DNA from 3 places in the Ruegeria sp. YTSA108 genome. Region 3 is predicted to be linked to each of the others. Evidence: riboswitches for the same ligand, from Rfam matches in the RefSeq annotation. Region 3 holds a riboswitch; each other region holds the start of a gene.

Region 1 (10,290 bases), on a different contig from region 3:
ATGACCGGGCGCGTGGGTTCGGCCAGTTTCAGCCCGATGGCCATTGGCAGAGCGCAGCCCATGGTGCAGAGCGCTGAAGATTGGATCAGCCCGCGTTCTTCGGAACATCCCCACATCTGGCTGAGAAGGATGCGATGTGCGCCACTGTCAGCGGTGGCCAATGTCTCGGCAGGAAGAACCGCGCGGGTTTCCGCAATTACCGCGGCGGGACCCCATACGTCATCAGTAGGGAAGGCTCGCGCCAGGGCGGCCCGAACCTGTTCGGGCTCACCGCCGGGCCAGGTGGCGCGGGCAGGGTTGCCCTTTGCAACGGCCTCGAGGGTCGCGCCGGTATCAGCCACCAGGTTCAACCCGGCCTGATGCATGTAGTGATCGTTCGGAACCGCCGAAATGTCGATGACGCGCTTTTCTTCGGGGTCCCATATCTCGCGCCAGCCAGGGCGCATTTCGATCGGGTCATAGCCCAGACACAACACCAGATCGGCCTGTTCAACCAGCGGCACCAGATGGGTGTCAGCAAGCGGCGACAGGCCCGCGCCGCCAAGGCACAGTGGATGATCCTCGGGAACCACGCCCTTGGCCTTGTAGGTTGTCACAAAAGGAATGCCAAAATGTTCAAGGAACGCCTGCACCACATTGCGCGAGTCGTCGTATAGAACATCCAGGCCGATAATCGCGATGGGCCGTTCGGCCTGTGCCACCCAGCGGCGGGCTTTTTCAACGCAATCCCCCTCGGGCGCGACGGCGGCAGGTTTGACAAGACGGCGGCGTTTGACATCGGTCACAGGCGCATCCGCAACCGAAATCGGCACGTCGATATGCACCGGCCCTGGGCGCGGCTGACTGGCGAGCGACACCGCTTTGTCTGCGATAACATCCGCGCCTTTGGCGGTCAGCATGAATGTCCCTTTGGTGATCGAGCGATAGACCCGTGCGTGATCCATGACCTGATGGGTGTATGTCAGCGCCTCATCTGCGTCGACACAGCCGGTCAGCACGATCATTGGCACCCGGTCCTGCAACGCATTGGCGACCACATTGATCCCGTTCATCGCGCCTGGACCGAGTGTGGCCACCAGAATGGCCGGGGCACCGTCGCGGTGATGCACCGCCTCGGCCATAAAGCCAGCCGCGTTCTCGTGTTTGGTCAGGTGAAAGGTTATTCCCGCCTTTTCCAACGCATCCACTAGGGTCAGCACCTCGCCACCTGGCATGCCAAAAGCGTGGCGGCAGCCAGCCTCATAAAGCCGTTGGGCCAGAATGTCCGCAGCGCGGGGCGACGAGTCCTGCATCAGTAAAGCTCCGAAAACTGTTTCAACGCAGATTGCGGAGGACAGACCCGGACGCAAGGCGCATCACGCCAGTGTGACTATTTGACAGCGGCTTCGGCCACGATCTGAAAGGTGTCATCCAATTTCTGGGCAATGTCCCTCAGGGGGTCTCCTCCCTCATAGATATAGGGCGCGAATACAAAGCTGGGCGTTTTATAGGACAGGGTGGCGGTGCCGTCCTCGTTTTCAGTCACGTAAAACCGGATCGGTGCTTCGATCATTGCGCGCACCGAGGTTTCCAGCACGCGCACCGCATAGTCATTGTTGAAGGCGCCGATCACCAGATTGCCTGGGATTGTAATCCCCCGCGCGGCGGCGGCTTTGGTGGGGCCGGCCTGCGTGACCACGATCAGACCGTTTGCCTTAACCGCCGATTTGGTGTCCGAGACTAATTCACTATAGCTTTTGCCCGTTGGATACACGGCCCATCCCGAGAGCGGTTCGTCGGCCCAGGCGGGCAGAGCCAGCAGGGCGAAGACAGTCCAAAGCAGTTTCATCCAGAGGCCTCCTTTTAAGGTGTCTGCAGGAATCTTGCCAGAAATGTGAGAACGTCGCACTCACAATCTTGTGCGCATTCGGGATTGCGCCGCGCCGCTTAAAGCCGCAGAAACGGGCGCAGGACGAAGGGAAAGGTCTGGATCGGATGCGCCTGATGATCTGCAAAACCTGTGGCACCGCACGCGATCGGGCGGCCGAGGTGCAGGCTGTGAAGGACGCACTGAAAAGGGCTGGATTGACGGATCAGGTCGAATTGAGCGAACACGCCTGTTTCAGCAGCTGCGCGGAACCCACGGCGCTGGCTATACAGGCGCAGGGGCGCGCATCTTATGTGTTTTCGGGAGTCGATGTGGCGGCGGATGCTGCGGATATCGCTGAAACTTGCCGTACTTACCTGAACAGCCCGCAGGGCTGGATTGAAGACGCCCGACCCTGCGGGCGGCTTCGGATGTGTTTGCGTGCGCGTATTCCGGCGCTTTAATCGACCTGAACCGTAGCCGCAGCACGAACCGGCACGTTATCGACCGAAAGCGGGCTATGGCTGTTGGAATTCAGCGAAACCGAAACCTCGACCTCGCCTTTGGGCAACTGATCAATGTGCATCCAACTGCCGTAAAGCCGGGCGAGCTTTTCTCCGTTGATGTAAACATGCGCGTGCCCTTCGCCCACCATGTCTGCGGTCGATGCGTTCTGCGGTGCGAAGGTAAAGTTTTTTGGCATGACATGCAGGTTCCAGCCAGACATAGGATCCTGTGTCAGAGCGATGTCCAGTGTAGGTGCATCTGTGCCTGCCGGTAGGTTCAGGGCCGTGGAATGATCGTGGGCCATGGTCTCAGTGTGTGAGGCTCCGTGAAGAGACGGATCAGAATGGTCGTGGCCATCAAATGTGACGCCATTTGCAGCAGCAATTACAAATCCTGCACCGCCGCCAAAGACCAGACCGATCACGAATAGAGCAAGTGAACGGGTCATTGTATTTCCTTGAAAACATAGGGAAACGCGCCAAGTTTACACCCGGCGCGTTCATTCGAAGTGCGATCAGGCCGTTGCTTCGGAAGGTTGCGCTTCTTTCTGCCAGAAATAGCCAGCGAACGCGCCAACCAGAACCCATGCAACCAGACCGATTCCAAAAGCTCGTGCCGCGAACAATGCGCCAATTTCAGTCGGCACAGGGCCGGTGAAAACATCGGGCTCGGGTGCACCGATAAGATGTGGCACCAACAGAAGTACTGCGGCGATCACATAGCTGATCAGGTTACCTCCAAAGGCGATCAACCACATGGCGACAAGGGCTGCTGCAACCGTTGCGAACCACCAGACCTGACGTGCATAGACATCGGCTGCTGCGACACCCGGCACTTCGGGCGCCAGGGTGAAACCTGGTGCAAGGTGGAAGGCGATAAATCCGGCCAACCCCCAAAGAACGCCGGTCCGGCCATCAATCTGATGCCCTTGACCTTCGGCTACCGACATCAGCGCAACCATCACCAGCGCATAGCCGGTATAGGTCAGCATGGTAAAGATGACACTCAGCGCATCACGCGTCAGTTCAGAGAACATGCGCGGCAGCTCGGGATGAGCCGATACGGTCTCGCCCCCGAAATGCACCAGCTCTCCGGATTCATAAAGCTCGGCATGCAACAATACTGGTTGCACAAATACCAACTGCAGCAAGGCGGCAATCAGCCCCGCTGCAGCACCAGCGAACAACGCGCTGGTCAATATACGACTGAACACGGTCTTAGTGGCAGGGGAAGCCGGTCGCGTGACGCACGTCATGCGCTGCATCATGTAGGGCCGCTGCCTGAACGTGACCGGTCAGCGTGATGAGGCCCAGACCCAGAACCACTGCAAACATGACCGGAACAAAGCCTGTACGCGCGGCGGATGCTGTTTTCGTTTGTGTTGCCATTTTGTATTCTCCTCTGCCGCCGCACCCGACGGCCGGTGTTTCGTTTTTGCGCCTGGCAGGTCTCCTGGCTTGCGGGTCGATGCCTCTGTTCGCCTTCCCCCCGGAGAACCGGGAGTGGCTGGTTGAACAGGGGCTCTCCGCTTACAGTCGCGGGGGCGGCTTTGGAGTTGACCACCGAGGCAGTCGCACCAAATTCCCTCTTAGCATCCGGATTTCTCCGGCAGGACCAGACACCCCCATTTAGCCGCTATAGCTGTGGCGGTGCAATCATCATTTGCGACGTATTGTGTCAGATTATGCGCTTTTTCAGCAAATAAATATCCATGATCCAACCATGGTCGGCACGGGCATGGGCGCGGCGGTCTAGAATCTGCTGCGCAACCTCGGCCAAAGGGCCTTTGATCAGGATTTCCTCTTTCATGCCGACATATGCGCCCCACCAAATGTCCAAGTCTTCCATGTCCAGGTTTTGGAATGAACATTCGCCATCCAGCATCACCGCCACGTTTTCTGCGGTTTCCGGCCATCCTTCTTCCCGGATGCGACGACCAGTTGTTACGATATAGGGCGCGCCCAGTTCGTTGATCGGAATCGCATGGGCCGCCGTCAGCGCTTGCAGCGCGGTGATGCCGGGAATCACCCGTGTTTCTGGCTGAGGGGTCAAACGTGCCGCGATTCGCAGCGAACTGTCATACAGCGACGGATCCCCCCAGATCAGCAGCGCCACATGGCGGGCCTTCGGGTGGGCTGCGATGGCCTCCTGCCAGCGCAATGCAATCGCATCGTGCCATTCGTCCACTCCGCGTAAATAGCCATCATCGGCACGGCGTTTGGGAATGTCGAAATACGCGATTTGCGGAAGAGTATCCGCGACCTGAGCGATGATCTGCTCGCGCAGCCCTGCCAGATCGGCCTTGTTTTCGCCCTTGCGGGGGATCAGGATCAGGTCCGCCGAACGGATCGCCTGCGCCCCTTGAAATGTCACATGATCCGGGTTGCCGGTGCCAATACCGATCAGCGTCAGGTCAATCATTTTCGAACTCTGCCAGAGGTCCATACAGGATCAGGGCCGGGGCGGTGCCGATCTCGGTTTCCAACTGCTGCGACAAGGCACCGATGGTCGAGCGTTGCAGTTTTTGCTCGGGGGTCGAGACGGACTCGGCCATCAAAGCAGGTGTGTCCAGCGGTAGGCCGTGGGAATGCAGGGCGCCAACCAAAAGGGGAAAGGTGCGCTTGCCCATAAACACGACGGTCGTAGCCTGTGGATCAGCCAGTGCTGCCAGGTTCAGATCTTCGGGCAGTTTGCCACTGACATCGTGGCCGGTGACGAATTGCACGCGCCGCGCGGTCAGTCGCCGGGTCAGCGGAATGCCCGCCGCTGCCGCCGCCGCTACCGCCGAGGGGATGCCGGGGATGATTTCATAGTCGATCCCGGCCTCTTGCAGGGCCACCAGTTCTTCTTCAAGCCGGCCGAACATGCCGCCATCACCGGATTTCAGCCGCACAACATGCTGACCGGTTTGTGCATATTCGACCAACAAGCGGCTGACGTGATCCTGCTTGGGCGAGGGGCGCCCGGCGCGTTTGCCGACCCCAACCAGATCGGCATCCTCACGCGCGTGGCTCAGGATCGGGCCACTGCTGAGGTCATCAAACAGCACCGCATCAGCTTTCTGCATCCGGTCCACCGCCTTCAGCGTCAGCAATTCCGGGTCGCCGGGGCCTGAACCGATGAAGGACACAAAACCACTCATGCCGAGGCCTCGGCGATCAGATGAAAGAATGTCCCGGTGACATTGTTTCGCACCGATCCGGTTTGCGGGCCTTCCGCGCCTTCGGCGTCGAACACGCGCGCCAGCGGGGCGTCAGGCTGTTCGATGATCGAGGAATAGTGGAACTCATGCCCGCGTAGCGCTGTGCCTTCGGCAAATCCGGCCATTGGGGCCAATAATTCCGCCTTGCGATAACCCAGGTTGAACTTGCGCTTTTCATAGGAGGTCACAAGGCCCAGAAGGCCCGCCATTTCGTGCCGGGCACCCTCTTTGTCGATCAACGCCTGACCCAGCGCCATGTAGCCCCCGCATTCGCCATGCACAGGTCTTGTCTCGGCATGTTTGCGCAGCCCAGTCTGGAAGGTGTTGGCGGCGGCCAATGTGCCTGCGTGCAACTCGGGATACCCACCCGGCAGCCAGACCAGATCGGCATCCGGGGCAGGGGCTTCATTCGCCAGTGGTGAAAACGGTAGGATTTCTGCACCCGCCGTGCGCCAGCCTTCCAGCAAATGCGGATAGGTGAACGAAAACGCAGCATCCCGGGCCAGTGCGATCCGCTGCGCCGGAGGGCGCGGCGGCACGGCTGACGATGGCCTATCTGGGCTTGAGGAAGCCGCCCGCTTGATCGCCTCCAGATCGACATGTTCACGCAGGAACGCAGCATAGCCGACAATAGCGCTTTCCAGATCGGGATGTTCCACTGCCTGGATCAAACCTAAGTGCCGCTCGGGAAGTGTCAGGTCTCCGCGTCGTGGCAGAACGCCCAGAACCGGCAGGCCTGCACGTTCCATACCCAACCGGGTCAGACGCTCGTGGCGCGGGCTGGCGCAGCGGTTCAAAATTACCCCGGCAAAGGGCAGGTCGGGGTTGTACATCCGAAACCCCAGCGCCGTGGCTGCAGCTGATTGCGCCTGACCGCCGACATCCAGAACCAACACCACAGGCCAGCCCATACGCTGCGCGGTTTCCGCGCTAGAACCATGGCCAATCTCACCGGGTTTGGCGACACCGTCGAACAGACCCATCGATCCTTCGGCTACGACGATATCCGCGCCGTCAGCCTGTGCCGATATTGCGTTCAGCAGAGGATCGCCCATCGCCCAGCTGTCCAGATTGAACGAGGCGCGCCCAGCCGCCGCCCGGTGAAAGGCCGGGTCGATATAGTCAGGGCCGCTTTTGAATGGTTGGACGGTCAGGCCATCCTCGGCCAGCGCACGCAGCAGGCCCAGCATCACGGTGGTCTTGCCAGTCCCCGAAGACGGTGCCGAAATCAGAATGCCCGGAGGGTTAGTCATCACCATGGCTCCAGCTTGACCAAGGGCTGTCCGCGCTTTGCGGGCGATACCGGCGGTCGTAATCCTTAGAATACAGGCAGCTTTCGTCAAACCCTTCACCAGCCAGTGCTGGACCCACCATGATCAGCGCTGTGCGTGAGATGCTCTCGTCCAGCGTGTCTTTCAGCGTCGCCAGCGTCGCACGGATGATCCGCTCATCGGGCCAGCTGGCACGGTAGACCACGGCCACCGGGCATTCGGCGCCATAGGCCGGGGTCAGATCGGCGATCACAGTGTCTAGATTGCCGATCGACAGGTGGATGGCCAGCGTCGCCCCGGTACGGGCAAAATTCGCCAACGTCTCGCCCTCGGGCATCGACGATGCGCGTCCCGGTGTCCGGGTCAGGACCACTGATTGCGCAAGTCCGGGCAGGGTCAGTTCCGTGCCCAGAGATGCGGCTGCAGCGGCAAAAGACGGCACGCCGGGGGTCACGCTGACCGGGATGCCCAATTCCTTGAGGCGGCGGATTTGTTCGCCCATCGCCGACCAGACCGACAGGTCGCCGGAATGCAGTCGCGCAACATCCAGACCGGCCTGATGTGCGGTCTCGATCTCGGCCATGATTTGATCCAGATCCATCGCCGCCGTGTTCACGATCTTGGCGTCGTCGGGGCAATGGCCCAGAATTTCCTCTGGCACCAGCGAACCCGCATACAGGCAGACCGGGCAAGCGGCGATGATATCGCGCCCCCGCAGGGTCAGCAGGTCGGCGGCGCCCGGTCCAGCGCCAATGAAATGAACGGTCATGTCTGTCCTCCGATGGCGATGGCGCAGGTGGCCAGCCGGTCGTCTGAAATCTGTCGGGGTGAGATCAGCCGCGCACCAGGTCCGGCGGCGGCAAGGGCGGATGCTTCGGCCACGCTGCCGGTGCCATAGGTGGCGCGGCTGCGGGTCGAGCAGGTGAGGGTGCGCTGCCCAGCCAAATCGGCGGGAGCAATGAAATGCAAGGGCAGGGCAATGGCCGAGGCGAAATCTTTCAACGCGGCGTGGCCTTCCTTGTCGGCAACCGTGGCCAGCGCGTCCACAGATTGGCCGATACTGGCCCGATCATAGGCGGCGCGCAGGCTGTTCACCGTGGCGGTCGAGGAAAATCCGATGCCTGCGACGATCATAACGTGACGCTCCATTGCACCACCGGATAGGCCGATTTCCATCCGCGCCGTGACCCCAGGGCTGAGGCTTGTGCCAGCTCGATACGCAGCAGCTCGCCGCCCAGCATATTCTGCCATTGCGCCAGCAGAGCTTCGCTCTCCAGTGTCACAGCATTGGCCACAAGCCGCGTTCCAGATGGCAGAGCCGCTTGCAGCCATTGCAACAGATCCCCGCTTAGCCCGCCACCTATGAACACCACATCGGGCAGGGGCAGGCCGTCAAGCGCATCCGGGGCGCTGCCGTGCACCACCTGCAGCCGGTCTTGACCCAGCGCGTCGGCATTTCGGCGAATGCGCTCGGCGCGGTCTTCGCGGGGTTCGATCGTTGTGGCGCTGAGCGTTGGATCACACATCAGCCATTCGATGCTGATTGACCCGGTGCCGCCGCCAATGTCCCACAGATGCTCGTCCCGCTGCGGGGCCAGCGCCGAAAGGGTCAGCGCACGGATAGGGCGTTTGGTGATCTGGCCGTCGGTCTCAAAAATCTCATCCGGTTTGCCAGAGGCGCGCGGAAAGGCCTGCCCGCCGCCAGCAACCTCGAGCCCGACGCAGACCGGGTGATCGAACCCACCCAGCAGCGCCTCGGTCAGCGAGACACTGCGCGCCCGTTCGCGCGGGCCACCCAGGGCCTCCATCACATGTAGGTGTGTGTCGGCAAAGCCGGTGTCAGTCAGATAGGTGGCAAGTTCCGTCACGGCCTTACCATCGCGCAACAGCAGAATTGCGCGCAGGCCGGGGGCCAGATGCGGGCGCAGCCGGGTCAGCGGGGCCGCGTGCAGACCAAATGTCTGCGTGCTTTCCAGCGGCCAGCCCAACCGCGCAGCGGCCAGCGAAAAAGTGGATTGGCCGGGTAGGGCGGCCCATTCCCCGGCTTCGAAATTCCGCGCGATCACGGATCCGGCGCCGAACCAGAACGGATCGCCCGAGGCCAGAACCACGGTTGATCGCCCGCGAAAACCGGTCAGGATCGGCAGACCATCGGCAAAGGGCACAGGCCATTCCACCTGCTGGGCTCCGAAATCGGGAACCAAGGACAGGTGTCGCGGTGGCCCCATGATGATTTCAGCGCGTTCCAGCACTTGACGGCTTGCGGGGGGCAAGCCATCCAGTCCATCTTCGCCCAAACCCAAAACGGTCAGCCACGGAGCTTCAGACATGTCCAACCTCCTGATATTGGGCGGCACGACCGAGGCCAACGCGCTGGCAAAAGCCATTGCCGACCGGGGTATTCCCGCGACGTACTCCTATGCAGGACGCGTGGACAACCCGCGCCCGCAACCTCTGTCGGTGCGTATTGGCGGGTTCGGTGGGGCCGAAGGGCTGGTGAAATATATCCATGACCACGGCATAAGCCACGTGATCGACGCGACCCACCCTTTTGCCGCCGGGATGAGCCGTAACGCGATTGAGGCCTGCCATGCGGCGCAGATTCCACTTGTTGCGCTGACACGGCCCGAATGGGCACCGCAGCCCGGTGACACCTGGCTGCGCGTCCCGGATATCGCCGCAGCGGTGGCCGCTTTGTCCGGTAATCCGCAGCGCGTGTTTCTTGCGGTCGGGCGCATGCATCTCGAAGATTTCGTCAGCCAGCCCCAGCACCAGTATCTGTTGCGGCTGGTGGATGAACCCGATGTCCTGCCCTTGCCGAATTGCGAGGTTGTCGTGGCGCGCGGACCCTTTGCCGAGGCTGATGACCGGGCGTTGATGCAGCGCCACGGCACGCAGCTGGTGGTATCCAAGAACGCGGGCGGCGCCGGCGCGCGCGCCAAGCTGGACGCCGCGCGGGCTCTGGACATACCGGTGTTGATGATCGACCGTCCAGCCCTGCCGCAGCGGCTGGAACTGTCGAGCGTTCCGCAGGTTCTGGACTGGCTGGCTCATTCCGGGGTGAACCTCGGCGTATAGACGATCGGGTCACCGGCGCGTTCTATCACGCGGGTCAGCGATGAGCCGACGATGACAACGGTCTGCATATCGGCCATATCAGGCGTGGCCTCGACCAAGGTTGAAATCCGGATTGCCTCATCCGCCCGGCTGACAGCGCGGGCGAACAGGATCAGCCGCTCGGGTTCACATTCTTCGCGCAGGATTTCCAGCGTTTTGACAAAGCCTTCGGGGCGGGATTTCGAGCGGGGGTTGTAAAACGCCATCGCGAAATCCGCTTGCGCGGCCAGACGCAGGCGCTTCTCAATCAGAGGCCAAGGTTTGAGGTTGTCACTCAGGTTGATGGTGCAGAAATCATGCCCAAGCGGGGCGCCAGCGCGGGCGGAGGCCGCAAGCATCGCGGTGAT
Region 2 (9,153 bases), on a different contig from region 3:
CGCTATGTGAACGCAAATATCTGGGATAAGGGTGTTGGCCACATCGCGGGCAACGTAAACACAAAGAAAATCCGCCGCTTTCCAGTCGTGACTGAGGTCTGCGTACAGTATGTCTTTGAGGCGCGAATTGACGGGCAAATTCTTAAGCACTGGCTGTATAACGAGTGGAAGCGCACAGGCTTACCTATGCGGCAGGCCAACACGGCCTGCGGTGTCGCTGATGCCGCTGTAAGGAAGTATCTGGATCAAGGGCATCTTTGGTATTGGATGCCTCCTGAAATGTTCCAAAAGCTTGCAAGCTGGGCCAACGAAAGAGGCGACCCCAGTGGCCGCCCATATTTTTCGCGCGATGGCGTATCTCCAATGACCGCAGATGACTGGGCTGAAACGCGGTCAAATTTTGATTGCCCGCATGGAGTCACAAACGTCTGGCATCGCCCAGCACTCAGAGGTGCAGAACGCATAAAAGCTGATGGCACTAGAGGTCGCGCGGTACACTTAAATCAAAAACCGTTGGACCTAATGACAAGAATTGTGGAGGCCTCCACGCCGCAAAATGGCACAGTTTGGGAACCTTTTGGAGGCCTTTTCTCAGCGTCCGTCGCCGCAAGACGAGCTGGCTTCAATTCCTATGCTAGTGAAATAGACACGACGTACTTTCATTACGGATTGCAACGCCTTATCGAAGAAGCTCGTCAGTGTCCCCTTCCGTAATTCCAAGCTGTTTGGCGAGAACACTTTTCACGAGACCCCTGTCAGGATTTCGGAAAAGTTTCTCCCACTGCTTGACCGTTAAACCTTGAACGGTTTTTGCCAACACACGTGCCTTGAAGGCTTCTAGCTCATCGTGAACAATACGATCCATTTTCGCATAGTTCGTATCTAGACGGTAAGTAAACCCGCCAAGAAGCTCTCTGAGTTTCGCTTGATATTCAGGTGTGGGTTCGTACTTGTGCCCATTCGTTCCCCACGAATTCACCATTGCTTTCGCCTTAGCGATATCAGCTGGGTCTTTGTTCTGCAGCTTGTAACCGTTGGTATTTGTTTGCTGCAAGTTGCGAGTTCTGTCGCTAGTGTCCTCTGGTTCCAAAACAAGATAATCAGGAGGATTATGGTAGTGAGTGTCACGTGCTTTCGCTACTGATGCCCCAGATACCACTACGACATCCAAAATATATGGCTTTCCAAACAAGATGTATTCAGGCAGCCACGCCAACATGCATACATATGTGTTGTCATCCTTGAAATGGTTTTGTGAATCCTTGAAGCGAGCCGTTATTTCTGTTGCCAGAGGAAACCACGCTTTAATCTCAAAACCAGGCGTAGGCGTCACACCCTCAAAGATCGTGTCTGGAAATCCTGGATCTTGCCTCTTCCACTCTCCTTTTCCTCTGTATTCTTCTTGATCATTCAAAAATTCAACTGTGTTGAATTCGATCATATTTCCTAACAAGGGAGAAAGTTTAGAGATCACTTTGGACAAGTTCACAGCGGCATCAGGTGTGATTGGCTTAGATACAGTGAGCAAGTCAAAAACGTGACCACTTAGTTCATGCAGATGGGCGGTTGCTGTCTGAATAACGTCTTGAGTTTTAATTTTATCTTGCATCTTGATGGCCTTCACTGTCGCGAGACACAACTAAAAATTGCGCCACACTTTACCTAGACCACTGGATACCATAAGGAAATATACAATTTCATCCGCTTACAAACCGCTATTATCAACCTATGGTGACCACCCCAAAGAACCTTCAGCCCACCAACCTTTAAATTATGAAAAAATGACAAATTTGGTGAACAAAATGCCAACAAAGATCACCAACTTCGAACAGAAAATGCTCACTAACCAAGAGTACCCAAACTATCAATTTGAACTGACGTTAGTACCACCAAATCTTGATGAGAATGACATCATTCGTCATACAATTTTTGATGACCGTTCAATTGACGTTGATTGCAGTTACGGGTCAGTGTGGCTACGCGTAACTTTACGCTCTAACCCAAGCAAATTTGTAGCTCAGGCGACCTTTGGCGTCAGTTCAACGTCTGTAGTTTGCGACTTAGTTGAGGTCGCAGAAGAGTATCGCTTGAAGGGGCTAGGAAGGTACATCTATCGCCTAGTCGAAGACTTGCTGAAAATGCAGATTAAGCCCAGCAACAACTTATTGGATGATGGAAGGGCTTTTTGGGAGCACTGGCGAAATTAGATTGTACACAAAAAGGTATACAACGAAAAATATTACAAATAAATGTTTGATTTTCAATTAATATTCTTGATGTCGATCTCTTGCAAATCCGTGTACACCGGTTCGATTCCGGTACTCGCCTCCAATACTTTCAAACAGTTGCTTCGCATTCGGCTTTTCGAGCCTGCGACATGCCGTCTCGCTACGGCAGTGCTCTGCTGAGTGAAGCTTGACACCGGATTGATCAGAAGGCGGTGGACTCACTGGCTCGGCCGGTAAATTTGACCGCTCTATCGAATCCACGCGATATGCCCTTTGAAGTAACTGGCCCGCGAATCCTTTCGTCTGGATATCTTCGAGGCGCAAAGCCCAAACTCGCCTGCCGTCATTTTGCATGTGGCTGACCAAACATGCCGCTGACAGGCATTGGCAGGTCGCTTTTCCATTCTCGATGATTTCCGTGCGTCTGCCGCGCTTGACAAGCCCCCTGCCCGTGCCGCATGTCCCATCCGTTGGTGTCTGCACATGCAGATGAAAAGGGAATGCGTCAGCGGTCATCCGTCAAACGCAGCCGCCCCCGCGACCGTGACCGGAGAGGGTGCCCAAAGCCACTGGCCAGACAGGCCGGGAAGGCGGGACATCTGCCAGAGGCCAGCCTCTGACATCCGCAAGCCGGGAGACCTGCCAACATCCGAAGTTGAAACCGGACGGGGTGATCCGGTGTCGGGCCCATGTCGCAATACGTGGCCCGCATGAAACCCCGTCCCCCGCGAAGAGGATTTGGGGGGATGAGAGACATGACCGAGACCACACCTGTTGAACTGCTGGTGTGCACGACCTGCCGCCGCGGCCTGCCCGTCGAGAATGATGCAGATCGTCCTGGGGCGTTGCTGCACAAGGCGTTGGAGCAGGCAGAACTTCCTGATGGCGTCACTTTGAAGGCAGTAGAATGCCTTTCAAATTGCGATCAGGGCTGCTCGATTGTGCTGCGTGGCGGACCCGAACGTTGGACCTTTGTCTATGAGCATCTCGATGAAACCGATCATGTCGAGACCATTGTTGAAGGTGCGACCAAATATCTCGAGACCCAAGATGGCCTCGTTAAATGGCGCGAACGTCCTGAACATTTCCGCAAAAACTGTGCGGCCCGCATTCCCCCGATTGGAGCTTAGATATGAGCAATCTCGAAAAACTGCCCGTCACTGTGATCACCGGCTTTCTGGGCTCGGGAAAGACCACGCTGGTGCGTCATCTGATGCAGAACCCGCAGGGCAAGCGCCTGGCCGTTGTGGTCAACGAGTTTGGAGATGTTGGCGTCGATGGCGATATCCTCAAATCCTGCGCGATCCCCGATTGCCCGGCGGAAAACATTATGGAATTGGCCAATGGATGCATCTGCTGCACCGTGGCAGATGATTTCATCCCGACCATCGAGGCGCTGATGGCGCTAGAGCCGCGCCCCGATCACATTCTGATCGAAACCTCTGGCTTGGCCCTGCCCAAGCCGCTGCTGAAAGCGTTCGACTGGCCGGATATCCGCTCGAAAATCACCGTGGATGGCGTAATTGCTCTGGCCGATGCCGAAGCTGTGGCCGCCGGTCGCTTTGCCCCGAATGTCGCTGCGGTGGATGCCCAGCGCCTGGCCGATGACTCGATTGATCACGAAACGCCGCTATCCGAGGTGTTCGAGGACCAGATCTCCTGCGCCGACATCATTCTGCTGACCAAGCCTGATCTTGCTGGCCCCGAGGGGGTCGCCAAGGCCAAGGAAATCATCGCGGCAGAGGCTCCGCGCCCGCTGCCCGTGGTCGAAGTGGCCGAAGGCGCTGTGGATGTACGTGTTGTGCTGGGGCTTGAGGCCGCTGCTGAAGATGACATGGAGGCACGTCCCAGCCATCACGATGGCCACCACGATCACGAGCATGATGATTTCGAAAGCATCATTGTCGAGCTGCCGGAACAGACCGATCCGGCCCAGCTGGTCGCCAATATCGAACGTCTGGCGAATGAACTGAACATCCTGCGGGTCAAAGGCTATGCCGCTGTTACCGGCAAACCCATGCGCCTTTTGGTGCAGGCAGTCGGGGCCCGTGTGCGTCATCAGTACGACCGCCCGTGGGAGCCAGGTGAAGAGCGTCGCTCGCGTCTGGTGGTCATCGCCGAGCATGACGACATCAAAGAGGCTGAAATCCGCGAAATCCTCGTGGGTGTAACCGAGGCCGCCGAGTAAGCCATGCACGTCGTCTTCCGCGAAAGCCACGGGTTAGAGGAAACGGAGACCCCAACCGATCTGGGCCAGAGCCCGGCGGATCTGGTGGTGCTGTCCTTTTCCGACAGTGATCTTGGCGCTTTCGCGGCAGGCTGGCATCGTGGTGGTGGACCCGAAGGCCGGATGCCGACCCTGCGGCTGGCCAATCTAACGGCGCTGAAGCACCCGCTTTCTGTCGACACCTATGTCGAGCAGACGCTGGAGGGCGCCAAAGGCATTCTGATCCGCCTGATCGGTGGCGTGCCCTACTGGTCCTACGGATTGCAGCAGGTTCTGGCACTGGCCCACGCCAAAGGCATCGCTGTGGCAGTCCTGCCGGCGGATGGACGTGAAGATACGCGCCTGGATGACTATTCTACCCTGCCCGTTTCAACCCTGCGGCGGCTGGCGCATCTTTGCGACACAGGCGGTGAGGTCGCAGCGCAGGCTGCGCTGGCGCAAATGGCACTGGCCGCGGGGCTTTATTCTGGCCCGGTGATGGGGGCCAAGACGATCCCGGAATGTGGCGTATGGTGCCCGGATCGCGGTGTGATCCCGGCGGATACCGCATTCGCCGGTGATGCCAAGCGCATCCTCGTGACCTTCTATCGCGCCTATCTGACCTCGGCAGACACTGCCCCGGTCGCGGCCCTGATCCACCGTCTGCGTGCGCGTGGGTTTCAGGCTGTTGGCCTATTTGCGCCGTCGCTCAAAGCCCCTACCGCCGCTGACTGGCTGCGCGAACAGGTCGTAGCGCTGGCCCCCTCGGCAATCATCAACGCCACCTCCTTTTCGGGCAAAGGCGCCTCGGGAACGTCCCCGCTGGACGCCGCCAATGTGCCGGTATTTCAGGTCGCCTTGTCCACCGCACGCCGCAAGGCTTGGGTCGATGCGGAACGCGGGCTGTCCCCCGCCGACCTCGCAATGCATGTGGTCCTGCCCGAGGTGGATGGCCGCATTTCGGCGGGCATCGCTTCGTTCAAGGAACCGGGCAAGCGCGACCCGTATCTGGAATATTCCCGTTTTGCCCACCGCCCCGAGCCGGAACGGGTTGAGGCGATCATTGATCGGGTGGACGGCTGGCTGCGCCTAAGCGACAAACCTAAGCCAGATCAGGTCCCAGCGTTGGTGCTGTCGACTTATCCCGGCAAGGACTGGCAGATGGCCCATGCGGTTGGCCTGGATGCGCTGGCCTCGGCCGAGGCGATGCTGTCTGATCTGCAGGCCGAAGGCTATGACACCGCACCTGGCGCGCCGATTGCCGAGACGCTTCTGGATGCGCGACTGTCTTGGCCGCTCGCGGCCTATCAGACCGCGCTGGAAGACTTGCCGGAACAGTTGCAAACGGATCTGCAATCCATCTGGGGCAAGCCTGAGGACGACCCGGTTTTTGCCGATGGTGCGTTCAACTTTACCGCCTTGAACCGGGGCAAGACACTGATCGCGCTGCAACCGGAACGCGGCACGCCCGAGCTGCGCGATGACGACTATCACGATCTTTCGCGCACCCCGCGCCACAGCTATGTTGCCTTCTATCTCTGGCTGCGTAAGGGGCATGGCGCGGATGCGCTGATCCATATCGGCGCGCATGGCACGTTGGAATGGCTGCCAGGCAAATCGGTCGCCCTGTCCCAAAACTGCTGGCCTGAGGCGTTGGTCCGAGATCTGCCGGTGATCTACCCCTTTATCGTGAATGACCCCGGCGAGGCCGCACAGGCCAAGCGCCGGATCGGCGCGGTTACACTGGGCCATATCCCGCCCCCGATGCGAACAAGTGACACGCCGGACCGTATGGTGCGGCTGGAATCCCTGCTGGACGAATTCTCGAACGCCGACGGGCTGGACCCCAAACGCCGCGACCGACTACAAGAAGACATACGGGATGAGGCGCAGGCCATTGGTCTGGAAAGCGATCTGGGTCTGAATCAGGCAACCTGTACCGCCGAAGCGATCACCCGTATCGACCGATTTGTCTGCGACATCAAAGAAAGCCAGTTCGGCGACGGCTTGCACGTCTTTGGCCGCGTCCCCGAAGTGACCGGCAATTTTGATGCCACGCCTTCGGCGCATGCGGAACGTCAATCACTTTTGGACGCACTGGCCGGGAAACGGATCGAGGCTGGCCCGTCTGGCTCACCCTATCGCGGGCGCTCGGACGTGCTGCCGACAGGGCGAAATCTTTACACCACCGATCCGCGTTCGGTTCCAACACGCGCGGCCTATACCCAAGGTGTCAAACTGGCCGAGGAACTAGTGCGGCGGCATCTGCAGGAAGAAGGCGATTACCCCAAGGGGCTGATTGTCGACCTCTGGGGCTCGGCCACGATGCGCACTGCGGGTGAAGAATTCGCCATGGCGCTTCACCTGCTGGGTGTGAAACCGGTTTGGGACAAGGGGTCGGAGCGGGTTTCCGGTATCGAGGTGCTGCCAATCACTGATCTCAGCCGTCCACGGCTAGACGTGACCTTGCGTGTCTCGGGCCTGTTCCGCGATGTATTCCCGACGCTTTCTGCGCTGTATGGCCAGGCAGTGCGAGCATTGTGTGAACGGGACGAGGCAGCAGACTGGAACCCATATGCCGGGCAGGCACCGGCCGCCCGTGTCTATGGCCCCGCCCCCGGCAGCTATGGCCTGAACATGACGCAGCTATCCGAAATCTATACGGACGAAGCGCGGGCACAGGCCGGTCAGGCTTGGCTGGATGCCAGTTCCTTTGCGCTTGAGGGCGAGCAAATTGCACGGGATGTCGATGGTATTACCCAACGCGTTGCCCACGCCGATAGCTTTGTTCACCTTCAGGACCTGACCGAAACCGATCTGCTGTTGGCCAATGACTATGCCACGCATGAGGCCGGTTTTGCCGCCGCCAAGAAAGTCACTGGCGGTACTGCGCAGCTGTACCATCTGGACAATACCAACCCAGACATCCCCCGCGCCCGAACCCTGTCTGAGGAAATCAGCCGCGTTGTCCACGCGCGCGCGGCTAATCCTGACTGGATCGCAGGAATGCAACGGCACGGATTCCGCGGCGCCGCCGAGATCGCGGCAACGCTGGATCATATGGCAAGCTTTGCCCATCTGTCGGGAACCGTTGCACCGCATCTGTTTGACATCTACCACGATGCCACACTGGGTAACGCCGAGGTTGATGCCTTTCTGCAAGAGAAGAACCCACGGGCGCATCAGGCCATGCAGGATCGGTTCCGTGCGCTGCTCGAGGCTGGCCTGTGGAACACGCGCCGAAACTCGATCCGAGCCGATCTGGAGGGGTTGGGATGAGTGCACCGATCGTTCAGGGCTGGTGCCCCAGCGCCCATCGCCCGATGATGTCGGGGGACGGGTTGGTCGTGCGGGTTCGGCCGCGGCTGGCGCGCCTTGAGGCTGCGCAGATGTTAGGCCTGTGCGAACTTGCCGACCGGTTTGGCAATGGCACAATTGACCTGACCAACCGCGCCAATCTGCAACTGCGCGGTGTGGCCGAGGCCGATCACCAACCTTTGCTAGAAGAACTCGCTGCGCTGAACCTTTTGGATGCGGAACCGGGTATCGAGGTGCGGCGCAATATTCTGGTGACGCCGCTCTACCAATCCGGCGATCTTACCGCACGACTGACGCAGGAACTGATCGACCGGTTGGGTGAATTGCCGTCGCTACCAGCCAAGTTTGGGTTTGCCATCGACACCGGACCAAATCGCCTGTTGGTCGGGGATTCGGCGGATATCCGGCTGGAGACAGGCCCCGACGGGCTGATCCTACGCGCTGATGGCGCCGAAACAGGGCGTCGCGTGACCGAAAAAATCGCCATCGACCACCTGATCGCGCTGGCCGAATGGTTCGCGGATCACCAAACTCCCGAGGCCCGGCGCATGGCCCGCTTGGTTGCGTCACAGGATTTGCCGTCAGAATGCCAAGGCAGCGCACCGGGTGATGTTGGCGCTCTGCCTGAACCGGGCATCGTGGAACTGGGTGCGTTTTACGGAGCCGCGTTCGGTCAGTTGCCAGCGCGCGGGCTTGCGGGGCTGATTGAGACCTGCGGTGCCTCTGCGCTGCGGGTCACCCCTTGGCGGCTGTTTCTGATGGAAGGCGGGGCGGCGATACCCGCCCCAGCGTTCGTCACCGATGGCACCGACCCGCTGATGACCACTGACGCCTGCCCCGGCGCCCCGCTCTGCCCGCAGGCGCAGGTGGAGACCCGCGATATCGCCCGCGCGCTGACCTCGCGTATTCCCGGCCACTTGCATGTCTCGGGCTGTGCTAAAGGATGCGCGCGCATGGAACCAGCTGATGTCACCCTGGTCGGCCACGATGGTCGATTTGATCTTGTCAAACAAGGCCGCGCGGGAGATGAGCCAAACCTGCGCGGGTTAAGCCCCGAAACACTTATGACCATGGACTTCTCCTGATGCCCTATGAATACGAAACCGACGGCGCGGCGATCTACAAACAAAGCTTTGCCACCATCCGTTCCGAGGCCGATCTGGCACGGTTCGACGCCGATGAGGAACAGGTCGCCGTTCGGATGATCCACGCGGCAGGTATGGTGGGGCTGGAAGAGTTCGTGCATTTCTCAACCGGTTTTGTGACCTCGGCCCGTGCCGCGCTTGAGAACGGCGCGCCGATCCTGTGCGACGCCCGCATGGTCAGCGAGGGTGTGACCCGGTTCCGCCTGCCCGCCGATAACGAGGTGATCTGCACCCTGCACGACGAACGTGTGCGTCC
Region 3 (10,290 bases):
GAATGGGCCTCAGATCTGGCAAGATCATGTCATTTTGCACAAACAGATCCCTGGCTCGCCGACACCTATGGCCTTGAAAATTGGGGTTTTTTCGGTCCTCCCGCCTCAGACAGCGCAATGGGAGGCGCACAAGCTGCACGACACCCTTACCACTCAGGACATCCTGACTTGTGCGGCAAACAAAGTCAGAAAGCTCCAAGACGAAAATTGCGACCTGATCATCGCGTTGGCCCATACCGGTTTCGGACCGGACAGGTCACAACGGAATATGGAAAACGCGATTATTCCGCTAGCCGAAATCGAAGGTATCGACGCAATAATTGCTGGTCATTCCCATTTGACCTATCCCGCCAAGGCCGGCTCTGAAAACACTCTGGTGCATGGCAAACCAGTTGTCTTACCCGGAACGGCCGGATCACATCTGGGGGTGATCGACCTGAAGCTTCACTCGGCAGAGCGCGGCGGCTGGACCGCTGGCGAAGCCCAGGCGACGCTGCGACCGATATCTGCGGGGCATCCCGACGAAATCGTATCACTGGCGCCTGAAGATCCGGAATTGTTGCATCTGTTTTCCTCGGGTCATGCCGAAACCCGCAGGCGAGCGGGCCAGCCGGTCGGGCGCACCCCGCACCATCTGCACAGCTATTTCAGCTTTTGCACCGAGGACCGTGGGCTGAGGCTGGTCGCCGCCGCCCAGGCTGCCGCGTTACGTCTGTGTATGTCCGAAACCGACCTGGCAGACATTCCGATTTTATCGGCGGTTTCACCTTCGAAATTCGGCGGTCGGGCCGGGCCGCGATTCTATACGGATGTTAAGCCTGGCGAGATATTCCTGCGTAACGTGGTTGACCTGCATGTTTTTCCAAACGAATTGCTGGGTGTCATTGTATCCGGTGATCAAATCGTGGACTGGCTTGAGATGTCCGCAGCTGTTTTCAACCAGATTTCGACCGGATCTGCATCCGAACTTATTTGCGAAAATCGGGTGGGTCACAACTTTGATGTGCTATACGGGCTGTCCTGCAGAATTGATCTGACACAACCTCCGCGTTTCGACGATATGGGCACCTTGATCAACGCCGAATACCGGCGCGTTTCAGAGGTTCTGGTCGGTGCCACCCTCATTGCACCGGATCAGCAATTTGCCGTCGCGCTTAACAATTATCGCGCCAGCGGGGGCGGGCATTTCCCATTTGCGGGTAATGCGCAACGTATCGACATGCCCATCCTGCCGGTCCAGCAAGCCCTGCTGGATTATCTGTCAGGCACCTTGGTCAGCGATCCGCTGGAAGAGGCCCAGGAACCCTTCAGAATCACCAGTAACACTGGTACGCAGGCGATCTTACGCACCGGTCCAAATGCCCACCGACATCTGCAGGACATTCAGGAATTTGATCCACAAGTCCTTGGAACCGACGAAAATGGCTTTTTACGGATTCTTCTGACCTTCTGACGGGTTGTGTTTTTCCGGCCAACTGCCTATATCCACCCTCGAGAGGTTGGCGCGGGCGAGCGCCTCGCCAACCTGGTCAGATCCGGAAGGAAGCAGCCACAACGAGCCCCGCTTGGGTCGATGTCCAACCTCTCACTTACGCGCAACGACTGCCGCAGGAGGGACTTTATGATTGTAGCAATGACCCTTCGGGCAGAGCGTTTCCGGGACTAACACCCGCTCTTGCCTGAACATGTTACCGATGGGTGCGCGTCTGCCACCCTGATGGTTTCCTGTATCTGAACACAGGCAGAACAATGTCCAAAACACTTTCGGACCTGGGATGGTCCTCTCATTTTGCAGCCCAACATGCTGTGAACCCTACCTGCACACCGCATCGCATCAACGCCGTCCATCGTGATCGCCTGATCGGCCTGAATGCGCTTGGCGGCACATCTGATCTGACCCCTGACCGATCAACCGGCGAATTTGCGGTTGGCGATTGGGTCCTTGCGGATGATCAAAACCGCATTCGGCATCTTTTGGAGCGCAAAAGCCTCTTGCAACGCCGGGCCGCAGGCACCGGTGCGCAGGTTCAGCTGATCGCGGCGAATGTGGACGTGCTGTATATCGTCAGTTCCTGCAATGCCGATTTCAATCTGGCCCGGCTTGAACGTTATCTGGCACTGGCGCATCAGGCCGGGTGCTATCCGGTTGTTGTCCTGACCAAGGCCGACAGCTGCCCTGACCCAGAGAGCTATGCCAGTCAGGCCAGTTCGCTGGTTCGGTTTCTGACCGTTCTAACCGTCAACGCGCTGGAGGCGTCAGAGATTGATCCGATCCTGTCCTGGTGCCCTGCCGGGCAAACTGCTGCTTTGGTCGGCTCATCCGGTGTCGGCAAAACCACATTGGCGAACGCCATGACTGGTCAGGCCGGGACAACGGCGGGGATCCGCGAGGATGACGCACGGGGTCGCCACACCACGACCCATCGTGCGCTTCACCCGATGCGAAACGGGGGGTGGCTGATTGATACGCCAGGAATGCGCGCCCTGCGTTTGATGGAAGCCCAAGACGGCGTGGATGAGGTTTTCTCAGACCTTCTTGAATTGGCTGCAAGGTGCCGGTTCTCAGATTGCCAGCACCAGGCCGAACCCGGTTGTGCTGTGCAGGAGGCGATTGCCAATGGCGTGCTTGAGCCCGACCGGCTGGCGCGCTGGCACAAGCTTCGGCGCGAAGATCAGAGGAATTCCGAAACCCTCGCGCAGTCACGGGCACGTGACAAAGCCTTTGGCAAAATGGTGCGATCCGTCATGAATGACAAAAAGTCCCGCAGCAGACACTGAGCGTGACAGAAAGGCGCCTCGTTTTCAGGCAATCAACCGGGGCCAAACCGCCCGGTTTCTGCGGGCAAAAGCGCCAATATGACCGATCTCAGGCGCTCCGAATTCATTCGGAGACAACAGATGTCGCCGCGCCTTTGGTCCATACAGATCGGCAAGCCGCCAGACAGCGTCTGGCGGCACCATCTGGTCGTCCTCGAAGGTGAACAGGTCCACCGGCGTATTCGATTGCGCCCATCTCGCTTCGGGCAGAGCGTCACCGATCTGCGGCACATAATTCTGCGGCGCCGTGCACCAGCTACGCCATTGCCAATAGACCGGACCAGGCAAATCGGCACCGATCCCCACCGCTTTGCCCGGCAGATAGCCCAGCGCATTCACTGCCAGACGCCCATGCACATGCCAGAACATCCACGCCAGCCCGCGATAGGGCCAGGGATGGTCGGACAGAGTAACCAGCCCCGAACATACACAGATCATCCGGTCGATCTGATCAATGTCTGGCTGCACCGGCCCCAGCAAGCCGCCAAGGGAATGACCGATGCTCCACTGCAAAGCGTCCGGGAACCGCCTGCGCATCTCAGCCCGTGCGGCGGGCATGTCGACCAAGGCCCAATCCGCCATGGTCACCTCAGAGGTTTTGAGTTTGTCGCGCAGCGAATGCCCGAAATCGCTGTAGTCATAGGTCAGACAGGCCATACCCTGTTCGGCGGCCAGCCAACGGGCAAAATGCTGGTAATATTCGCGCGGCACTGCAGTTGCGCTGTGAATCACCACGGCGACCTTCGGCTCGGTTTCAGGCAGATACAGCCGCGCCGACAGGCTGGCAGAGCCTGAGGCAAAATCAAAGTCCTTAGTCTGGACGCAGGGCGTGGTATCAAGCATGGCGCTTCCGACAAATTCTGAACTACTCGGTTCACTCAACAATCGGCCCGATTTCGGCCACCAGAGTCAAGATTTCATCAAGATGACCAAACGTCCGGTTTGAACCCCAACAGGTGGCTTGACTCGGGGTCTGCATAGCCGCTAGCGATGTGGTGATGGTTCTTGCCCCGGAAATGGGGCGGGATGAAAAGGGAACACGGTGCGGTCTGCCCCGGCGATGCCGGAAAGGGCCAACTCCGCGACTGCCCCCGCAACTGTAAGCGGTGAGCAATGCCGAAATACCACTGGCCCCAGGGCTGGGAAGGTCGGCAAAGCGACGACCCGCAAGTCAGGAGACCTGCCATCGTATCGAAACCGAAACTCGGGCGGGGTGTCCGGGCAGGTCGTCAGCGCGCTGTCAAACCTGATCCTCACCCTTCGTCCTGCGCGCGGAGGGCGCATTATGATCTGGAAGACAAAAACACACGAATTCACCGCAACCGTCTGTCAGAGGACCGGGAAACCCTGCCCCGCCCTTGCCCGAATGGCACGCGCCATGGCCGAGGCGATGGCGACGGCAAGGCCTGCGACATCCAAAACATTCGAGGTCGAAGGTACCAGCGATCTGACCCATTGCACCGAAGGCTGCACGGCCCGTTTTCGGGCCCAATCAGAACAGATCAGGGTCTATTGCGGCACCAGCACAGACACGCCGACAGAAAAGCTGGACGCCTATGGCGACATGATGTTCGGGCCGGAGTTCATCCAGAAATCCGCTGGTTTTCTGTCAGAACCACCCTGTGCGATGCTCGACGTATCGATCCTGCCGCCGCGCAGCGACAGTATTCCGTATCAAGTGTCTGCCTGATTCAGGGAAGGGTTCGGGCCGGCAACCCGGCCCAGTCCTTTTGCGCGTCGGTTTCCACCGCGCAGGGCCGCACTGCACGCAACCGCCGAAGCGCTTGGTCAGGCGCTTCGCCGCATTCCACCATTAGCCGCATCACAACCATCCCCGAGCGTCCGCACCCACCGCGGCAATGCACCAGCACCTTGCCGCCACTGGCAAGGACATGTTGGGCGGCGGCGCTGGCTTGCGGCCAAAGCGCCTCAACCTCAGGCGTGGGGGCGCCGAAATCGGAGACCGGAAGGTGGACCCAGGCAATCCGTTCGCACTGCAGGTCCGCCTCGAATGAACGCGCGCCGGAATGCTGGAACTCATCCAGAGTAGTCATCGAGATGACCAGGTCCGGCGCCCAATCCCGGATTACTGCGAAATCCCCAGCATAATCGCCCGTGACACCCGGCAGTGGGCACAGAGCGATCTGCCCTTTACCCAATCCAAGAGGGTGAATTGCAAAACTCTCCAACACAGCTCCTTTTCCTGCATCACCACATGGGGCTAAAGCCCCTCATGATTTACCGGCTCTGATACAACTTGCCAAAACGAAATTCCTTTTCGCGCGCGGTGGACGCGGACGGCGGGGGTCTCTACGCTGCAAACCTGACACGAATCCAACAGAGCAGACATGACCGACACGCCCAGCCCCGCCTATCAGGTTCTCGCGCGGAAATACCGCCCGGAAACTTTTGCTGACCTCGTCGGTCAGAACGCAATGGTGCGCACGCTGAAAAACGCGTTCGAGGCCGACCGGATTGCGCAAGCCTTCATCATGACTGGCATCCGCGGCACCGGTAAGACGACCACGGCCCGGATCATCGCCAAGGGCATGAACTGCATCGGTCCTGATGGGCAAGGCAAGCCCACGACCGAACCTTGCGGCCAGTGCGAACATTGCGTCGCCATCATGGAAGGCCGCCATGTCGATGTGATGGAGATGGACGCCGCCAGCCGCACCGGCGTAAATGACATTCGCGAAATCATCGACTCGGTGCGCTATCGTGCCGCCAGTGCGCGCTATAAGATCTACATCATCGACGAAGTTCACATGCTTTCGACCAGCGCGTTCAACGCGCTGCTCAAGACGTTGGAAGAACCTCCTGCGCATGTGAAGTTCATCTTTGCCACGACCGAAATCCGCAAAGTCCCGGTGACTGTTCTGTCGCGGTGCCAACGATTTGACCTGCGCCGGATCGAACCCGAGGACATGATTGGCCTGCTCAATAAGATTGCAGCGGCTGAGAAGGCGCAGATCGCGGAGGATGCCCTGGCGCTGATCACCCGCGCGGCCGAAGGGTCGGCGCGCGACGCAACATCGCTGCTGGATCAGGCAATCAGCCATGGGGCCGGTGAAACCAGCGCAGATCAAGTGCGCGCGATGCTGGGTCTGGCCGACCGGGGCCGGGTATTGGACTTGATGGAAATGATCCTGCGAGGGGATGCAGCAAGCGCGCTGACTGAATTGGGCGGGCAATATGCCGAAGGGGCCGATCCGCTATCCGTGCTGCGTGACCTGGCCGAAATCACGCACTGGGTTTCGGTTGTAAAGATCACGCCAGACGCAGCCGAGGACCCGACGGTTTCCCCTGATGAACGTGCCCGTGGTCAGCAAATGGCCGAGGCCCTGCCAATGCGCGTTTTGACCCGGATGTGGCAGATGTTGCTGAAAGCGCTGGAAGAGGTATCGGCCGCGCCAAATGCCATGATGGCTGCTGAAATGGCCGTTATCCGCCTGACCCATGTTGCCGACTTGCCCAGCCCCGAAGAGCTGATCAAGCGCCTGCAGGACAACCCGCCTCCGCCTCCGAATGGCGGTCCTGGCGGTGGTATGGCCGTGCCCTCTCAGGCTCCGGTACCAGCGGCATCATCTTCTTACGTATCCGCAACTAGCAGCCCCGCCGGCGCGCCGTCGGCCGCTCTGGCCCATGATATCCAATCGGCGCTGGCACGGTATCCGAGTTTTGACCACGTGGTTGAATTGATCCGCACCAATCGGGATGTGAAACTTCTGGTCGAGGTCGAAAACGGGGTGCGGCTGGTTTCTTACCAACCGGGGCGGATCGAATTCACCCCGACACAGAACGCACCCACAGATCTGGCAGCGAGACTGGGTTCGTCGCTGCAACGATGGACTGGCAACCGCTGGGCTGTGTCGATTGTAGCCGATGGTGAGGTTGCGACCATCGCCGAGATTCGAGACGCCGCCGAGCTGGCGTTGAAAGCAGAGGCTGAGAAACACCCATTGGTTCAGGCGGTGCTCATGCAATTTCCGAAGGCACGCATCAAGCGGATTGAAACACCGGAAGAACGTGCCGCCAAGGTGGAAACCGAGGCGCTGCCCGAGGTCGAAGACGAATGGGACCCGTTCGAGGAAGACTGAAACCGTCCCGCCTTACCCAACAGGAAACCTCCCGGGCCCAACGAGAGGAAAGGTCTTGCCAAAGGCCTTGACGACGGGCGGGAGCCAGCTCGGCCCTTGTGCCGCGCCGACCGCGCCCGTATTTAGGCGTCAAACCGGATATTAGGAGAATACCGATGCTCAAAGGACTCGGCGGCCTGGGTGACATGGCCAAGATGATGAAATCCGCGCAGGATCTACAGACCAAGATGACGGATATGCAGGAAGAGCTGAATACCATCATGGTTGTCGGCGAATCCGGTGCAGGGCTGGTCAAGGCAACAGCCACGGCCAAGGGAGAGCTGAAAGGTCTCGATATCGACCCGTCAATCTTTAACGGCGACGACAAGGAAGTGGTCGAAGATCTGATCCTGGCCGCCGTCAAAGATGCTCAGGCCAAGGCCGCAGAACGGTCGCAGGCTGAGATGGCTAAGCTGACCGAAGGTATGGGCCTGCCCGCAGACATCAAGCTGCCGTTCTGATAGGCACTCCAGACGAAATACCGGCCGGGCCCAACTGCCCGGCCCTTATGCAGGAGCAAGCGCAGTGAGTTCGAACAGCGATATCGACAATCTGATCGACCTGATGGCCAAACTGCCAGGCCTCGGCCCACGTTCGGCCCGTCGCGCAGTGCTGCATCTGATCCGCAAACGCGCCCTTCTGCTGACACCGCTTGCGGACGCGATGCAACAGGTTGCCATCACTGCCCGTGAGTGCCTGAATTGCGGCAATGTAGGCACTTCGGATATCTGCGACATCTGCGATAGCGAAGTCCGCGCGACCGGAGAGCTGTGCGTCGTCGAAGACGTCGCCGACCTTTGGGCGATGGAACGCGCAGCGGTTTTCAAAGGCCGCTATCACGTGCTGGGCGGCACCTTGTCGGCATTAGATGGAGTCGGCCCGGATGAGCTGCGCATTCCTCGCCTCAAGGATCGGGTCACAGCCGAGGGGATCACCGAAGTCATTCTGGCGCTGAACGCCACTGTCGATGGCCAGACCACCGCGCACTATATAGCCGATCAACTGGACGGGCAGGTGCGCCTGACCTCGCTGGCGCAGGGCGTGCCGATTGGCGGCGAGTTGGACTACCTGGATGACGGGACGATTACGGCGGCGCTGAGGGCGCGGAAGGAGTTGTAGTTGAGCTTCGACACTTGGTCGAATTCAAATATCAAGTTTACACAAATACTGTATCCAGCCTAACATTCTACGCATCGATTAAGCAGATTTAGAATGCGTTTTTCATATGTTGAGATATATATTGAAGGCCCTGTTCGGATCATCGCGCAAACGATCCAGGGTGGTGCCCTTCCAACCAACTAAACGACCTGCGATCACCGGAGCACGACCGGTTCCGTCAAAGCAGCCGCCCTCGGCTTATCCAACCACACGGACTCTCAAAGGCAAGTGCCACGTAATCGACGGCGACACGATCGTGATAAGCGGCACCAAGATCAGGGTTGCCGGAATCGATGCGCCCGAGCTTGAGCATCCCTGGGGCAAGAAATCCAAGTTTGCGCTGATCAAGATGTGCAAAGGCATGGTGATCACAGCCGAAATCAAAGAAGAGGTTTCCTACGATCGGATCGTCGCCAAGTGCACGCTTCCAGATGGTACTGATGTCGCCGCAGAATTGGTTAAACTTGGACTGGCTCTGGACTGGCCCAAGTTTTCCGGCGGTGAATACGCGCATCTAGAGCCGGGCGATGCGCGAAAGAAACTCTGGCGGGCAGCCGCACGCCAATAGGGAAACATGCGCGCGTTCCATTCCGAAGTAAAACCGAAACGCAATTCCGACTAGCTTTATGGTATCGCAGTGGCCCTGAGGACTTTGGAATAGCAAGGTAGGCCTTAGCCTCGGCACGATCTGGCTATTGAACAGGATGCGGTGGCAACAACGTAGAAGTTGCGATTACCCACCATCTCGCCTTTACCGCAAACCCTAACGAATCGGATCAAAAAGCGCGTCTTTGGCCGCGCAGTCCTTGATCACATCCCGGCCACACGGCACCGGATCAAGTTCGCGCGACAGGCACAGGCGCACCTCTTCGATATAGCCTTGTTTGCAGGTGACGGTGATCATGTTGCGCTCCAGGCCCGGATTGGCCTTCAGAAACGCCTCTTCCACGACCGATGCGGGCAGCTTCACAGATGTGTCCAACTGGCGGAACACCTTTGGGCGCTCCACCGACCTATAGGCCTGCCGCGACAAGATGTAATAGTCCGAAGCGCTGAGGCCCGAGCAGGTGCCGTGCTTCTTCCACTGATGCCAGGCAAGGCCGGAACTGCCCTGAATATCTTCCATTTCACGGGTCATGGTCCGCGTCGGCGGGGCCTCAGCCGTTCGACAATAAGATGGCCAGCCCTGATGGAATTGCGGCCAAAGCCCGTGTAGAATCCAGCCGTGATCATGCCGTACAACGCATTGATCGGACCCACGCGCGTCGCCTTCGCGCGCACACCAGTTCGGCGACCAGCTAAGTGCCAGGACATAGTAGTCGAACTCACCCGGTTTTTCACCCTCGGCCAGCGCCGTCATTGCACTGAAAACCCATAGAACCAGCCAGCGCATTCGCCTCTTCCCTTCTTGCCCTGCCGCGACTATATACAGCCCAAGTTCCCCGACAACGGAAACCTGCCCCAAGATCACGGGGCCGCCGAATTCCGGCGACGGGAAAGATGTATGCATAGGAGACGGGCTGATGGCAAAACCGCTTATGGCCAAGGCAACAGCCGTATGGCTAGTAGACAACACAACGATCAGCTTCAAGCAGATCGCGGATTTCGTAGGAATGCACGAGTTGGAAGTGCAGGGCATCGCCGATGGCGACGTGGCCGCTGGCGTGAAAGGGTTCGACCCGATCGCCAACAACCAGCTTACGCAGGAAGAGATTGATGTGGCGCAGGGCAACCCGCTGCACAAGCTGAAGCTCAAGTTCAACCCCGCTGCCAGTGGCGAGGAAAAACGTCGTGGCCCGCGCTATACCCCGCTGTCCAAGCGTCAGGACCGTCCGAACTCGATCCTGTGGCTGGTCAAGTTCCACCCCGAACTCAGCGACGGTCAGATTGCCAAGCTGGTCGGCACCACCAAGCCGACCATCCAGTCGATCCGCGAGCGGACGCACTGGAACATCTCGAACATGCAACCGATTGACCCCGTCGCTCTGGGCTTGTGTAAACAGTCCGAGCTGGACGCAATCGTGCAGAAAGCCGCCGCCAAGAAAGCCGCTGAAGGTGGCGTCATGAGCGATGATGAGCGCCGCAAGCTGGTTTCGACCGAGCAGTCACTGGAAATGGACGCAGCGCCCAAAATTCCAACGGCGATCGAGGGTCTCGAGACCTTCTCGTTGTCTGA

Evidence for each region. Region 3 has a riboswitch for cobalamin ahead of AC2FHW_RS09365 (hypothetical protein). Riboswitches for the same ligand answer to the same signal wherever they lie in the genome.
Region 1: it holds a riboswitch for cobalamin, as region 3 does, so the genes downstream of both, AC2FHW_RS03290 (CbtB domain-containing protein) here and AC2FHW_RS09365 (hypothetical protein) in region 3, are expected to answer to the same signal.
Region 2: it holds a riboswitch for cobalamin, as region 3 does, so the genes downstream of both, AC2FHW_RS03360 (DUF1636 family protein) here and AC2FHW_RS09365 (hypothetical protein) in region 3, are expected to answer to the same signal.

What each region holds. Positions count from the first base shown of each region.
Region 1 covers NZ_JBXWND010000002.1:52,345-62,634, forward strand. Annotated here, with positions in the region: gene AC2FHW_RS03265 (thiamine pyrophosphate-binding protein) at 1-1,292, opposite strand, end outside; gene AC2FHW_RS03270 (DUF302 domain-containing protein) at 1,370-1,828, opposite strand; gene AC2FHW_RS03275 (DUF1636 family protein) at 1,897-2,310, shown strand; gene AC2FHW_RS03280 (hypothetical protein) at 2,307-2,801, opposite strand; gene AC2FHW_RS03285 (CbtA family protein) at 2,868-3,566, opposite strand; gene AC2FHW_RS03290 (CbtB domain-containing protein) at 3,571-3,741, opposite strand; cobalamin riboswitch at 3,779-3,987, opposite strand; gene cobF (precorrin-6A synthase (deacetylating)) at 4,031-4,774, opposite strand; gene cobA (uroporphyrinogen-III C-methyltransferase) at 4,767-5,495, opposite strand; gene AC2FHW_RS03305 (cobyrinic acid a,c-diamide synthase CobB) at 5,492-6,814, opposite strand; gene cobM (precorrin-4 C(11)-methyltransferase) at 6,801-7,595, opposite strand; gene AC2FHW_RS03315 (cobalamin biosynthesis protein) at 7,592-7,960, opposite strand; gene cbiE (precorrin-6y C5,15-methyltransferase (decarboxylating) subunit CbiE) at 7,957-9,156, opposite strand; gene AC2FHW_RS03325 (cobalt-precorrin-6A reductase) at 9,155-9,904, shown strand; gene cobJ (precorrin-3B C(17)-methyltransferase) at 9,877-10,290, opposite strand, start outside.
Region 2 covers NZ_JBXWND010000002.1:64,008-73,160, reverse strand. Annotated here, with positions in the region: gene AC2FHW_RS03380 (DNA methyltransferase) at 1-714, shown strand, start outside; gene AC2FHW_RS03375 (hypothetical protein) at 680-1,609, opposite strand; gene AC2FHW_RS03370 (hypothetical protein) at 1,647-2,207, shown strand; tRNA gene AC2FHW_RS03365 (tRNA-Glu) at 2,197-2,331, shown strand; cobalamin riboswitch at 2,683-2,889, shown strand; gene AC2FHW_RS03360 (DUF1636 family protein) at 2,984-3,358, shown strand; gene cobW (cobalamin biosynthesis protein CobW) at 3,361-4,416, shown strand; gene cobN (cobaltochelatase subunit CobN) at 4,420-7,713, shown strand; gene cobG (precorrin-3B synthase) at 7,710-8,837, shown strand; gene AC2FHW_RS03340 (precorrin-8X methylmutase) at 8,837-9,153, shown strand, end outside.
Region 3 covers NZ_JBXWND010000005.1:124,276-134,565, forward strand. Annotated here, with positions in the region: gene AC2FHW_RS09345 (5'-nucleotidase C-terminal domain-containing protein) at 1-1,453, shown strand, start outside; RNA gene ffs (signal recognition particle sRNA small type) at 1,493-1,591, shown strand; gene rsgA (ribosome small subunit-dependent GTPase A) at 1,750-2,778, shown strand; gene AC2FHW_RS09360 (alpha/beta hydrolase family protein) at 2,803-3,660, opposite strand; cobalamin riboswitch at 3,800-4,019, shown strand; gene AC2FHW_RS09365 (hypothetical protein) at 4,103-4,507, shown strand; gene AC2FHW_RS09370 (protein-tyrosine phosphatase family protein) at 4,509-5,009, opposite strand; gene AC2FHW_RS09375 (DNA polymerase III subunit gamma/tau) at 5,166-6,917, shown strand; gene AC2FHW_RS09380 (YbaB/EbfC family nucleoid-associated protein) at 7,073-7,417, shown strand; gene recR (recombination mediator RecR) at 7,482-8,075, shown strand; gene AC2FHW_RS09390 (thermonuclease family protein) at 8,239-8,682, shown strand; gene AC2FHW_RS09395 (ribonuclease T2 family protein) at 8,878-9,507, opposite strand; gene AC2FHW_RS09400 (DUF1013 domain-containing protein) at 9,638-10,290, shown strand, end outside.